Regions from separate parts of the Streptomyces tyrfis genome, predicted to be linked through region 2. Evidence: riboswitches for the same ligand, from Rfam matches in the RefSeq annotation. Region 2 holds a riboswitch; each other region holds the start of a gene.
The links. Region 2 has a riboswitch for cyclic di-AMP ahead of WA762_RS14875 (LysM peptidoglycan-binding domain-containing protein). Riboswitches for the same ligand answer to the same signal wherever they lie in the genome.

Region 1: it holds a riboswitch for cyclic di-AMP, as region 2 does, so the genes downstream of both, WA762_RS03145 (M23 family metallopeptidase) here and WA762_RS14875 (LysM peptidoglycan-binding domain-containing protein) in region 2, are expected to answer to the same signal.
Region 3: it holds a riboswitch for cyclic di-AMP, as region 2 does, so the genes downstream of both, WA762_RS05735 (M23 family metallopeptidase) here and WA762_RS14875 (LysM peptidoglycan-binding domain-containing protein) in region 2, are expected to answer to the same signal.
Region 4: it holds a riboswitch for cyclic di-AMP, as region 2 does, so the genes downstream of both, WA762_RS03825 (M23 family metallopeptidase) here and WA762_RS14875 (LysM peptidoglycan-binding domain-containing protein) in region 2, are expected to answer to the same signal.

What each region holds. Positions count from the first base shown of each region.
Region 1 covers NZ_JBAGJZ010000002.1:245,913-248,106, forward strand. The annotation lists gene WA762_RS03140 (PP2C family protein-serine/threonine phosphatase) at 1-98, shown strand, start outside; cyclic di-AMP (ydaO/yuaA leader) riboswitch at 515-665, shown strand; gene WA762_RS03145 (M23 family metallopeptidase) at 905-2,002, shown strand.
Region 2 covers NZ_JBAGJZ010000016.1:66,520-68,713, forward strand. The annotation lists gene WA762_RS14870 (hypothetical protein) at 1-89, shown strand, start outside; gene WA762_RS14875 (LysM peptidoglycan-binding domain-containing protein) at 256-1,011, opposite strand; cyclic di-AMP (ydaO/yuaA leader) riboswitch at 1,014-1,172, opposite strand; gene WA762_RS14880 (MIP/aquaporin family protein) at 1,885-2,194, shown strand, end outside.
Region 3 covers NZ_JBAGJZ010000005.1:110,417-112,610, forward strand. The annotation lists gene WA762_RS05730 (M16 family metallopeptidase) at 1-899, shown strand, start outside; cyclic di-AMP (ydaO/yuaA leader) riboswitch at 1,272-1,439, shown strand; gene WA762_RS05735 (M23 family metallopeptidase) at 1,453-2,194, shown strand, end outside.
Region 4 covers NZ_JBAGJZ010000003.1:145,975-148,168, forward strand. The annotation lists gene WA762_RS03820 (SGNH/GDSL hydrolase family protein) at 1-127, opposite strand, end outside; gene WA762_RS03825 (M23 family metallopeptidase) at 316-1,206, opposite strand; cyclic di-AMP (ydaO/yuaA leader) riboswitch at 1,212-1,365, opposite strand.

The DNA.
Region 1 (2,194 bases), on a different contig from region 2:
CCACCGACGACATGGCCCTTCTCGCGGTCGTGCGTCCGGCGGCGGGGCAGCCGGACCGGCGCAGGACCGTCCGGATCGTCGGGGCCGACCCGGAGTGACCGGGCGGGCGCGGCGTGGCGCGGGCGGTTCGGCCGCGTCGGCCGTGACCGGTTCGCCCGCGCCGGCCGTGGCAGGTTCGCCCGTGCCGCGCCGCGCTGTGGCCGACGCGCCGCGCCGTGAACGCCGCGCCGTACTGCGCCCGGTGCGCCGGCTGTCGCGGCGCCCGGTGCGCCGGCCGCCGCGGTTGCCACGGTGCGTGATCGGGGAACATCTCTCCGCATAACATTTGACGCAACGTCAGAAACGGGGTAGTGGCTGAGGGGTGTTCAACTCGTCTGGGTACGCCCCGAGATATCCCGTAAAGTCCAGGCCAGAGGCGTGAGCGATCAGTGGGAACGGCTTGGAATCGGACCCGGGTGTCTATTAACGTTCGATAACGCAGCGCGGTCGTCCCAGCCGTCGCCAGAGGCGGCACCGTGCGCGTGCGCCGAATCCCGAGAGGGAACCGGGGAACCATCACCTTGGGGTGAATCGGACATTCGTGTCTCGTGAGAGGCGCGGGTCCGTAGGAGACCTTCCTGCTCCGAACCCGTCAGCTAACCCGGTAGGCGAGAAGGAAGGAAAGGAGTGCGCCCCCGTGGCGTCCAACCAGCCTGCCCCCGAGGCCCCCGTCCGGCTCGACTCCGCATTCGGCCCCGGCCACGGCGCCGACTTCGGCCCCGGTCATGGCGCGGATTCCGCTTACTGCACGGATTCCGGATATGGCACGGTCCCCGGTTACGGCATGGATTCCGGTTATGGCATGGATCCCGGTTACGACTCCGCCCCCGGTGTCGTCTACGGCTCCGACCACGGGACGATCGGGATGGCGGCGGTGACCGCTCCCGGACACGGCTCCGACGGCGTCGTGGATCATGGGGCCGGACCGGACGCGTTCTCCGCCGCGGGCCTGCCCGTCGGGGAGTTCGGCGTCGACGGCGACCGCGGTCCCGAGCGCGCCTGGGGGGAGTGGAACCCCACCGAGGAGTCCGTCCGCCCGGTACGCGGCAAGCACCGGGTCGCCAAGCAGCGCAACGGACTGGCCCGCAGCTCCGCGGTGCTCGGGGTCGGCGTCATCGCGGCGGTCGGCGCGGGCGGCATGGCCACCGCGCAGAGCAAGCCCCCGGTCTCCATCTCCCTCCCCGACTCCATCGCGGACAACCTGCCGGACGCCTCGTCCCTGCCCGGAGTGGGCTCCCTCCTCCCCGGCTCGTCCGAGGACGACAAAGCCGGGACCACCGACCCGCTCACCACCGCCGGCATCACCACCGCCGAGGCCGAGCAGGGCGCGACCGACGCGGGCGAGGCGCTCCGCGCCCGCATCCTCCAGCAGGCCGAGCAGCAGCAGTCCGCCGCCGACGCCGAGGCCCGTGAGGCCCAGGAGAAGGCCGCCGCGGAGAAGGCCGCCGCCGAGGCCAAGAAGCAGCAGGACGAGGCCGAGGCCAAGGCCGCCGCCGAGAAGAAGAAGGCGGAGGAGGAGGCCAAGAAGAAGGCCGAGGCCCTCCGGCTGGCCAAGCTCGCCGCCAGCTACGCCATCCCGACCAGCTCGTACACCCTCACCTCGACCTTCGGCCAGGCCGGCACGATGTGGGCCTCCGGCCACCACACCGGCCTCGACTTCGCGGCCCCGACGGGCACCCCGCTCAAGGCCATCCACGGAGGCACCGTCAAGTCGGCGGGCTGGTCCGGCTCGTACGGCTACCGCACGGTGCTGGAGCTGGAGGACGGCACGGAGCTGTGGTACTGCCACCAGTCGTCCATCGGCGTCAGCGTCGGTCAGAAGGTCTCCACCGGTGAGACCATCGGCCGGGTCGGCGCGACCGGCAATGTGACGGGCCCGCACCTGCACCTGGAGGTTCACGCCTCCGACGGCACGGGCGTCGACCCGATGACCTGGCTGCGGAGCAAGGGCCTCAACCCCTGAACCGGAGCAAGGGCCTCGCCCCCGGACACGGGGGCTTCAGCCCCTGAGCCCGGAGCCTTGGCCCTGAGCCCGGAGCCCTGAGCCCGGAGCCTTGGCCCTGAGCCCTGAGCCCTGAGCCCGGGGCCTCGGTCCTGAACCCAGGCGCCCGGCATCGGTTCACCAGCCCGGTCGCGGGCCTCGCCTCGCCTCGCG
Region 2 (2,194 bases):
GGTCCGTCCGGGAGGGCGCGGCGGCGAAGGTTCCCAGACCGCCGCTCGGCGGCCGGCCGCAGCGCCCGGCGGAGCGCGCCCAGGAATGAGGCACGCCGCACGAGGCGCGCCCCCGTCCGGGTGCGGGCGGGGGCGGGCGGCGCGACGGGGCGGGTGCGCCATGACGGGACGCGCCCCTCCGGGGAGCCGTGCGGCTCTCCGAAGGGGCGCGTCCCGTCGGTTCCGGGGCCGGCGCGGGGCCGGGCCGGGGGTGCGTCAGTACGCGCCGAACACGTTGTCGATCGAGCCGTACCGGTCGGCGGCGTAGTTGCAGGCCGCGGTGATGTTGGCGACCGGGTCGTAGCTGTCGAGCGCGGTGCCGGGCACGTGGTAGGCGCGGAACGTCGGGTCGATGACCTGGAGGAGGCCCTTGGACGGGATGCCGGCGGCGGCGTTCGAGTCCCAGTTGTTGATGGCCCGGGGGTTGCCCGAGGACTCGCGCATGATGTTGCGGTGGATGCCGTCGTAGCTGCCGGGAATGCCGTGCTCGGACATGATGGCGAGCGCTTCCCTGATCCAGCCGTCCAGGTCGTTCGTGTAGGCGACGGGGGCGGTCTTGACGGCGGCGACCGGGGCGGCGGAGATTCCGGCGGGGCCCTTGGAGCCGGCCTGGGCGCCGACGGTCAGCTTCATGCCCGGGTGGATCAGGGCGGGGTTCGCGCCGATGACCTCCCGGTTGTCCTGGTACAGCTTCTGCCAGCCGCCCTCGAGGGAGTAGTCCCGCGCGATCGTGGAGAGGCTGTCTCCGGCGATCACGGAATGCGTGACGGCCGCGCCCTTCGGCGCGGACGCGGTTCCGACCGTGGAGACGGCCGACACCGAGGTCTTCTCGGCGGCCTGCGCCGGGGCGGCCGAGGCGAATCCGGCTCCGATCAGCGGAAGCACCAGGGCGACTCCGCCCGTCGCCGCGGCGACGAGGCGGCGGTTCAGCGAAATGGTCGAGCGGCGACGGTACGTACCCGTTGCGGTCATGACGAATTCCTCTCCGTCGCCTGCGAGGTGAGCTGTCGGGTTCAGACTGGAGATGTCTGGCCGCACGAATGCGACTTCACCCCGAGCCGTTCCGGATACCGGACCGGCGGCCTACCTGGTTCCCCCGCTCCTGCCGTACGTGAGTGGGTCGGTTTCTCGGACGGCGGCAGGATTCGGCGTTCCGTCCGGATTGACCGTGACCGTAGGCGAGGAAAGCAGAACGAAACAAGTCCCTATTTATTGATCACAATTGATCCGCAAGATCAATTCATGGAATTCGCAGTAATCCACCTCACACGGCGGGGCCAACTTTCCTTGCCCAGAAAGGGTCCGGGCTCCGGACCGGGTCATCCGGCTGGCCTTTTCGTGACTCACGCCACGTGGCGACAAAAGGGACTTTTCGTATCACCCTCAAATGCCGCAGCACGCACCTAAAGCGCCTTTACTGACCAAAAATGTAATTCACCATAAATATGCTCAAAACCGGACATTCACCCCCCCCTGGGAGCGGACGCCGATGCGGCCGCCGTCCAGTCCTCACCCACGCTCCCGGGGCACCCGCCCGGCCCGGGAGCGGTCGCCCCGTTGCGCCGCCCGGGTGCACGGCCCGGCCCGGGCGGCGGCCCTCTCGACCGTCGCGCCCATGCGGGCCGCCCGTCGGTCGCAGCCCGGCCGGCGGCGCGATGACCAGCGGGAACGTCATCGCCGGGCCCAGCGCGCCACCGCCCCGCCGGGACGGTCGGGCCGTCGCGGCCCGGCCGGCCGGCGTCACGCGACTGCTCCGCACGGCGTGCGGAGCCGCATCCGCGCGCCTACGCTCGTTTCTGGATCAATGCCGCCAAAGGTCGTGATCTGACAGGAAGCGAGATCCCCATGGAGCGGCGCAGGTTGTCGGGATTGCTCGGGGAACTCGCGGCGGAATTCACCGGCACGATGGTCCTCATCCTCTTCGGCTGTGGCGTCGTGGCCCAGGTCGCGGCCGGCGGAGCGCTCACCGACCCCCGCGGCGGGCTGGGAAACCACGACAGCATCGCCTGGGCCTGGGGCCTCGGGGTCACCCTGGGCGTCTATGTGGCGGGCAGGCTGAGCGGCGCCCACCTCAATCCCGCCGTGACGGTCTCGCTCGCGGCGTTCAAGGGATTCCCCTGGCGAAAGGTCGTCCCCTATTCCCTCGCTCAGCTCG
Region 3 (2,194 bases), on a different contig from region 2:
AGGAGCTCTTCCCCGCCACCTCGCGGATGTCGCGACCGCGTCAGGGCACCGAGGAGACGGTGGAGCGGATCGACTCGGCGGCGGTGCGCGCCTTCTTCGACGCCCATGTCCGTCCGTCCGCGGCGACCGCCGTGGTCGTCGGCGACCTGACCGGCATCGATCTGGAGGCCCTGCTCGCCGAGACGCTCGGGGACTGGTCCGGCGACACCGCCGAGCCGCGTCCGGCCCCGCCGATCACGGCCGACGACACCGGTCGCGTGGTCGTCGTGGACCGTCCGGGCGCGGTGCAGACGCAGATGCTGATCGGCCGGATCGGGGCCGACCGGCACGACAGCGTGTGGCCGGCCCAGGTGCTGGGCACGTACTGCCTGGGCGGCACGCTCACCTCGCGGCTGGACCGGGTGCTGCGCGAGGAGAAGGGCTACACCTACGGTGTCCGGGCCTTCGCCCAGGTCATGCGTTCCTCGGCCCCGGACTCCGCCACCGGGGCGACCGGTGCGGCCATGCTCGCGATCAGCGGATCGGTGGACACCGAGTCGACCGGACCGGCGTTGTCGGACCTGTGGACGGTCCTGCGGACGCTGGCGGCCGAGGGGCTCACCGACGAGGAGCGCGAGACCGCGGTGCAGAACCTCGTGGGCGTCGCACCGTTGAAGTTCGAGATGGCGGCCTCGGTCGCCAGCACCCTCGCCGACCAGGTGGAGCAGCATCTTCCGGACGACTACCAGGCCCACCTGTACGCCCGGCTCGCGGAGGCCGGCACGGTCGAGGCGACCGCGGCCGTGGTCAACGCCTTCCCGGTCGACCGGCTGGTGACGATCCTCGTCGGGGACGCGTCCCGGATCCAGGAGCCGGTGCGGGCGCTGGGCATCGGTGAGGTGTCGGTGGTCACCGGCTGACGGCGGCGCCCGGGCGCGCCCGGGGGCGGGGCTCGCCCCGTGCTCCCGCGGCCCCGGTGCGGGCGACGGGGCGGGGAAGCGGGCGCCCGGCCTCGTCCGCGTGCGGGCGGATGCCGTCCCGGCCCCGAGGTACGGGAAAAGGCCTCCTCGACGTGCGCCGGGCGCGGGGCGGCACCCGCCGCGCGGATGTGAGGGGGAGCCCTGTGGGCGATGTCTCGCCGGGCCTTCCCCGAGATCCGTTCCGGCGGCGGGGTTGCCCGTACGCCCTGTGGCATGCGCTACAAAACGGCTTGTGCGTTTGGCGAACGAACAGACAGGCGCATAGCGTCTACCAGGCTGTTCGCCCCTCGTACGTCGCGACCGCGACGCACCGGACAGCCATCGCCGAGTCCCCGCCGGGCATACGCCCGAGGGAGCCGGGGACCCACGCAGTCCCTGGGGTGAATCGGACGTCCGGGTCTTCATGAGGCCGGGACGCCCGTAGGAGACCTTCCTGCTCCGAACCCGTCAGCTAACCCGGTAGGCGAGAAGGAAGGAAAGGACCAGCCACTTCATGGCGTTCACCCGTGCCACCGGGAAGCATCGTGCCCCGAACCGGCTGACGTGCACCGGTGCGAAGATCGCCGGGGTCGCGGCCCTGGCCGCCACCGGCGTCGTCGGAGGCGTCGCCTCTCCGGCTCTGGCCGCGGAGACAGAGGCCCCCGCCGTCGACGAGACCGGACTGAACCAGGTCATCGCCATCGAGGACGTCATCGCCGACCGGATCGACGCCCAGGCCGCGGCTCAGCAGCACCAGGCCGACGTCGCCGAGGCGAAGGCGGCGGCCCAGCGAAAGGCCGAGGCCGAGAAGCGCGCCGCGGCCAGGGCGAAGGCCCGGGCCGAGGAGAAGCGCGCCGCCGAGGCGCGGGCCGCCCGCTCCGCCGAGCGCGCCCGCCTGGGCGCCTTCCGGCTTCCGGTGGCGGGCTCCTACGTCACCACCGGGTACAAGTCCAGCGGTTCGCTCTGGTCCTCCGGAAGCCACTCGGGCATCGACTTCCACGCGGCTTCCGGCAGCTCCGTCGTCGCCATCGGCTCCGGTACGGTCGTCGAGGCCGGCTGGGGCGGCGCGTACGGCAACAACATCGTGCTCCGGATGACGGACGGCACGTACACGCAGTACGGGCACCTCTCCTCGATCGGCGTCCGGGTCGGGCAGAGCGTCCTGGCGGGTCAGCAGATCGGGCTGTCCGGCTCGACCGGCAACTCCACCGGCCCGCACCTGCACTTCGAGGCCCGGACCACTCCCGCCTACGGCT
Region 4 (2,194 bases), on a different contig from region 2:
CGTAGGTCCCGTCCGGGCCGGGGTCTCCGACTCCTTCGGTGAAGCTGTCGCCGATCGCCGCGTACGACCCGATGGCGCCTTGTCGGTCGATGACGCCACGTTGTGTTTTTCTCGAATCGTCTGCCACAACCGCTTATCCTGCACCGACGAATGTGACCTACGCGACCGTAATAAGGGGTTGACGGGTGGTGAGATAGACCACCCGACGAGGGCCGCGACGCCGGGAATAACGGAGAGGGGCGGTGCGCCGCAGCGCACCGCCCCTTCGCATGGCCCGGGTCGTGCCCGGGCCCGCCCGCCGTCCGGCCGTTCGGCTCAGACGTAGACGCCGTGCGCGGCGAGGTAGGCGATCGGGTCGATGTCCGAGCCGTACGCCGGTCCGGTGCGGACCTCGAAGTGGAGGTGCGGTCCGGTGGCGTTGCCGGTGGAGCCGGAGAGGCCGATCTGCTGACCGGCGGTCACGGACTGGCCGGCCGAGACGGAGATCGAGGACAGGTGGCCGTACTGCGAGTAGCGGCCGTCGGGGTGCTTGATGACGACCTGGTTGCCGTACGCGCCGCCCCAGCCGGCGGTGACGACGGTGCCGGAGGTGATGGCCTTCACGCTGGTGCCGGTGAAGACGGGGAAGTCGATTCCGGTGTGGCTGCCGCTGGACCAGTTGGATCCGGAGGCCCGGTATCCGGTGGTGTGGTTGCCGGGGACCGGGTGGACGTAGCCGGAGGCGTTGCTCCGGGCTGCCGGGGCGGAGGCGGTCGCGGCCTTGGCCGCGGCGGCCACCGACGGCGCGGAGAGCGCCTTCGACGGCAGGGCGGCGCCCGCGCCGCCGCCGGCGGGCGCGGAGTGGGAGGAGCCCTGGGCGCCGAGCGTCAGCTTCGCTCCGGGGTGGATCAGGCTCGGGTCGTCCCCGATGACCTCGCGGTTGTCCTGGTACAGCTTCTGCCAGCCGCCCTCGACGCCGTGCTCGGCGGCGATCTTGGACAGGTAGTCGCCGGCGACGACGGAGTACGTGATGGCGGCCGGCTTCTCCGCGGCCCGCTGGGCCGGGACGGTGTGCGCGGCGGCGGGGGCCGAGGCCGGGGTGGCGGCGTGGGCGCCGGCCGCTCCGAACAGCGGCAGGGCGATCACGGCGGCGCCGACGCCCGCGGCGGCGACGCCCCGGGCGATGACGCTGGACTTGGTACGACGGTGGTTACCCGAGATGGGCATGGTGCGCTTCCTCTCCGGCGCCTGCGAGGTGAGCTGTCGGGTTCGGGCTGGAGATGCCCGGCCGTGCCTCGCACGGCTTCACCCCGAGCCGACCGGATCTCTTCGGTCGGCGGCCTACCTGGTTCCCCCGCTCCTGCCACGCGTCGACGGGTGCGATATCCGACCGGCGGCAGGATTAGGCGTTCCGACCGGATTGACGGTGACCGTAGGCGAGCCGGGACGACGAGAACAAGCCGCCGATTCCGGAGAAGGAATCGGCGGCGGGAATTCATCGAGGAATTACGGTCACACTGCGTGGCTCAGGATCTTGAATTTCCCTTATCCCGTCGGGAATGACGGACCGCCCCACCGGCACGCACGGTCACGGATATGATCCCGCTCACGAGCGCGAATCCAGCCCACGAAACAATGCACACACAGGCCAACAAATCACCTCAATATGGACATTTGACAGGTGTCGCGTGCCGGGACCTGCGCAAACTCCGCCCGGCCGGCCCTCATAAACGTCGGCGAATCCTGGGGGCCCCGGCCGGTCCGGGCCCGTGAAGCCGCGACCGAGATCCTTTTGAAGTCCGTCGATCACATGCGCGGGCGAACAGCACCCCCTTCGCCTCCCGCAAACACCTCGCATCTCATGACGGGTCGAACCGGAGCCGGATGAGAGACGGCGGCGGAATCCGGTCACCACCCGGCCCGCGAATTCCGCACTCTCGGAATGCGCACGATAAAGATCGATTTCTTCACCGCCCCTTTCCGTCGGGGAAACGGTCCGGATCCGGCTCCCGGCACGCCCCGGAACCACGGCCGGCCGGACGGGGCGTCAGGAGCGGGCCCGGGCGTTCCGTCCGGCCGGGCGGCACGGGCCTGGCGCGGGTATCGACAGGGCGACGATGAACTGGTTGCCTGATGAACCGATGAGAAACCCATGTCGTATCGTCGCGGGAGTGGCCTTGTCGGCGACTCGTGCCGACGGCCGGACCCTCCAGGA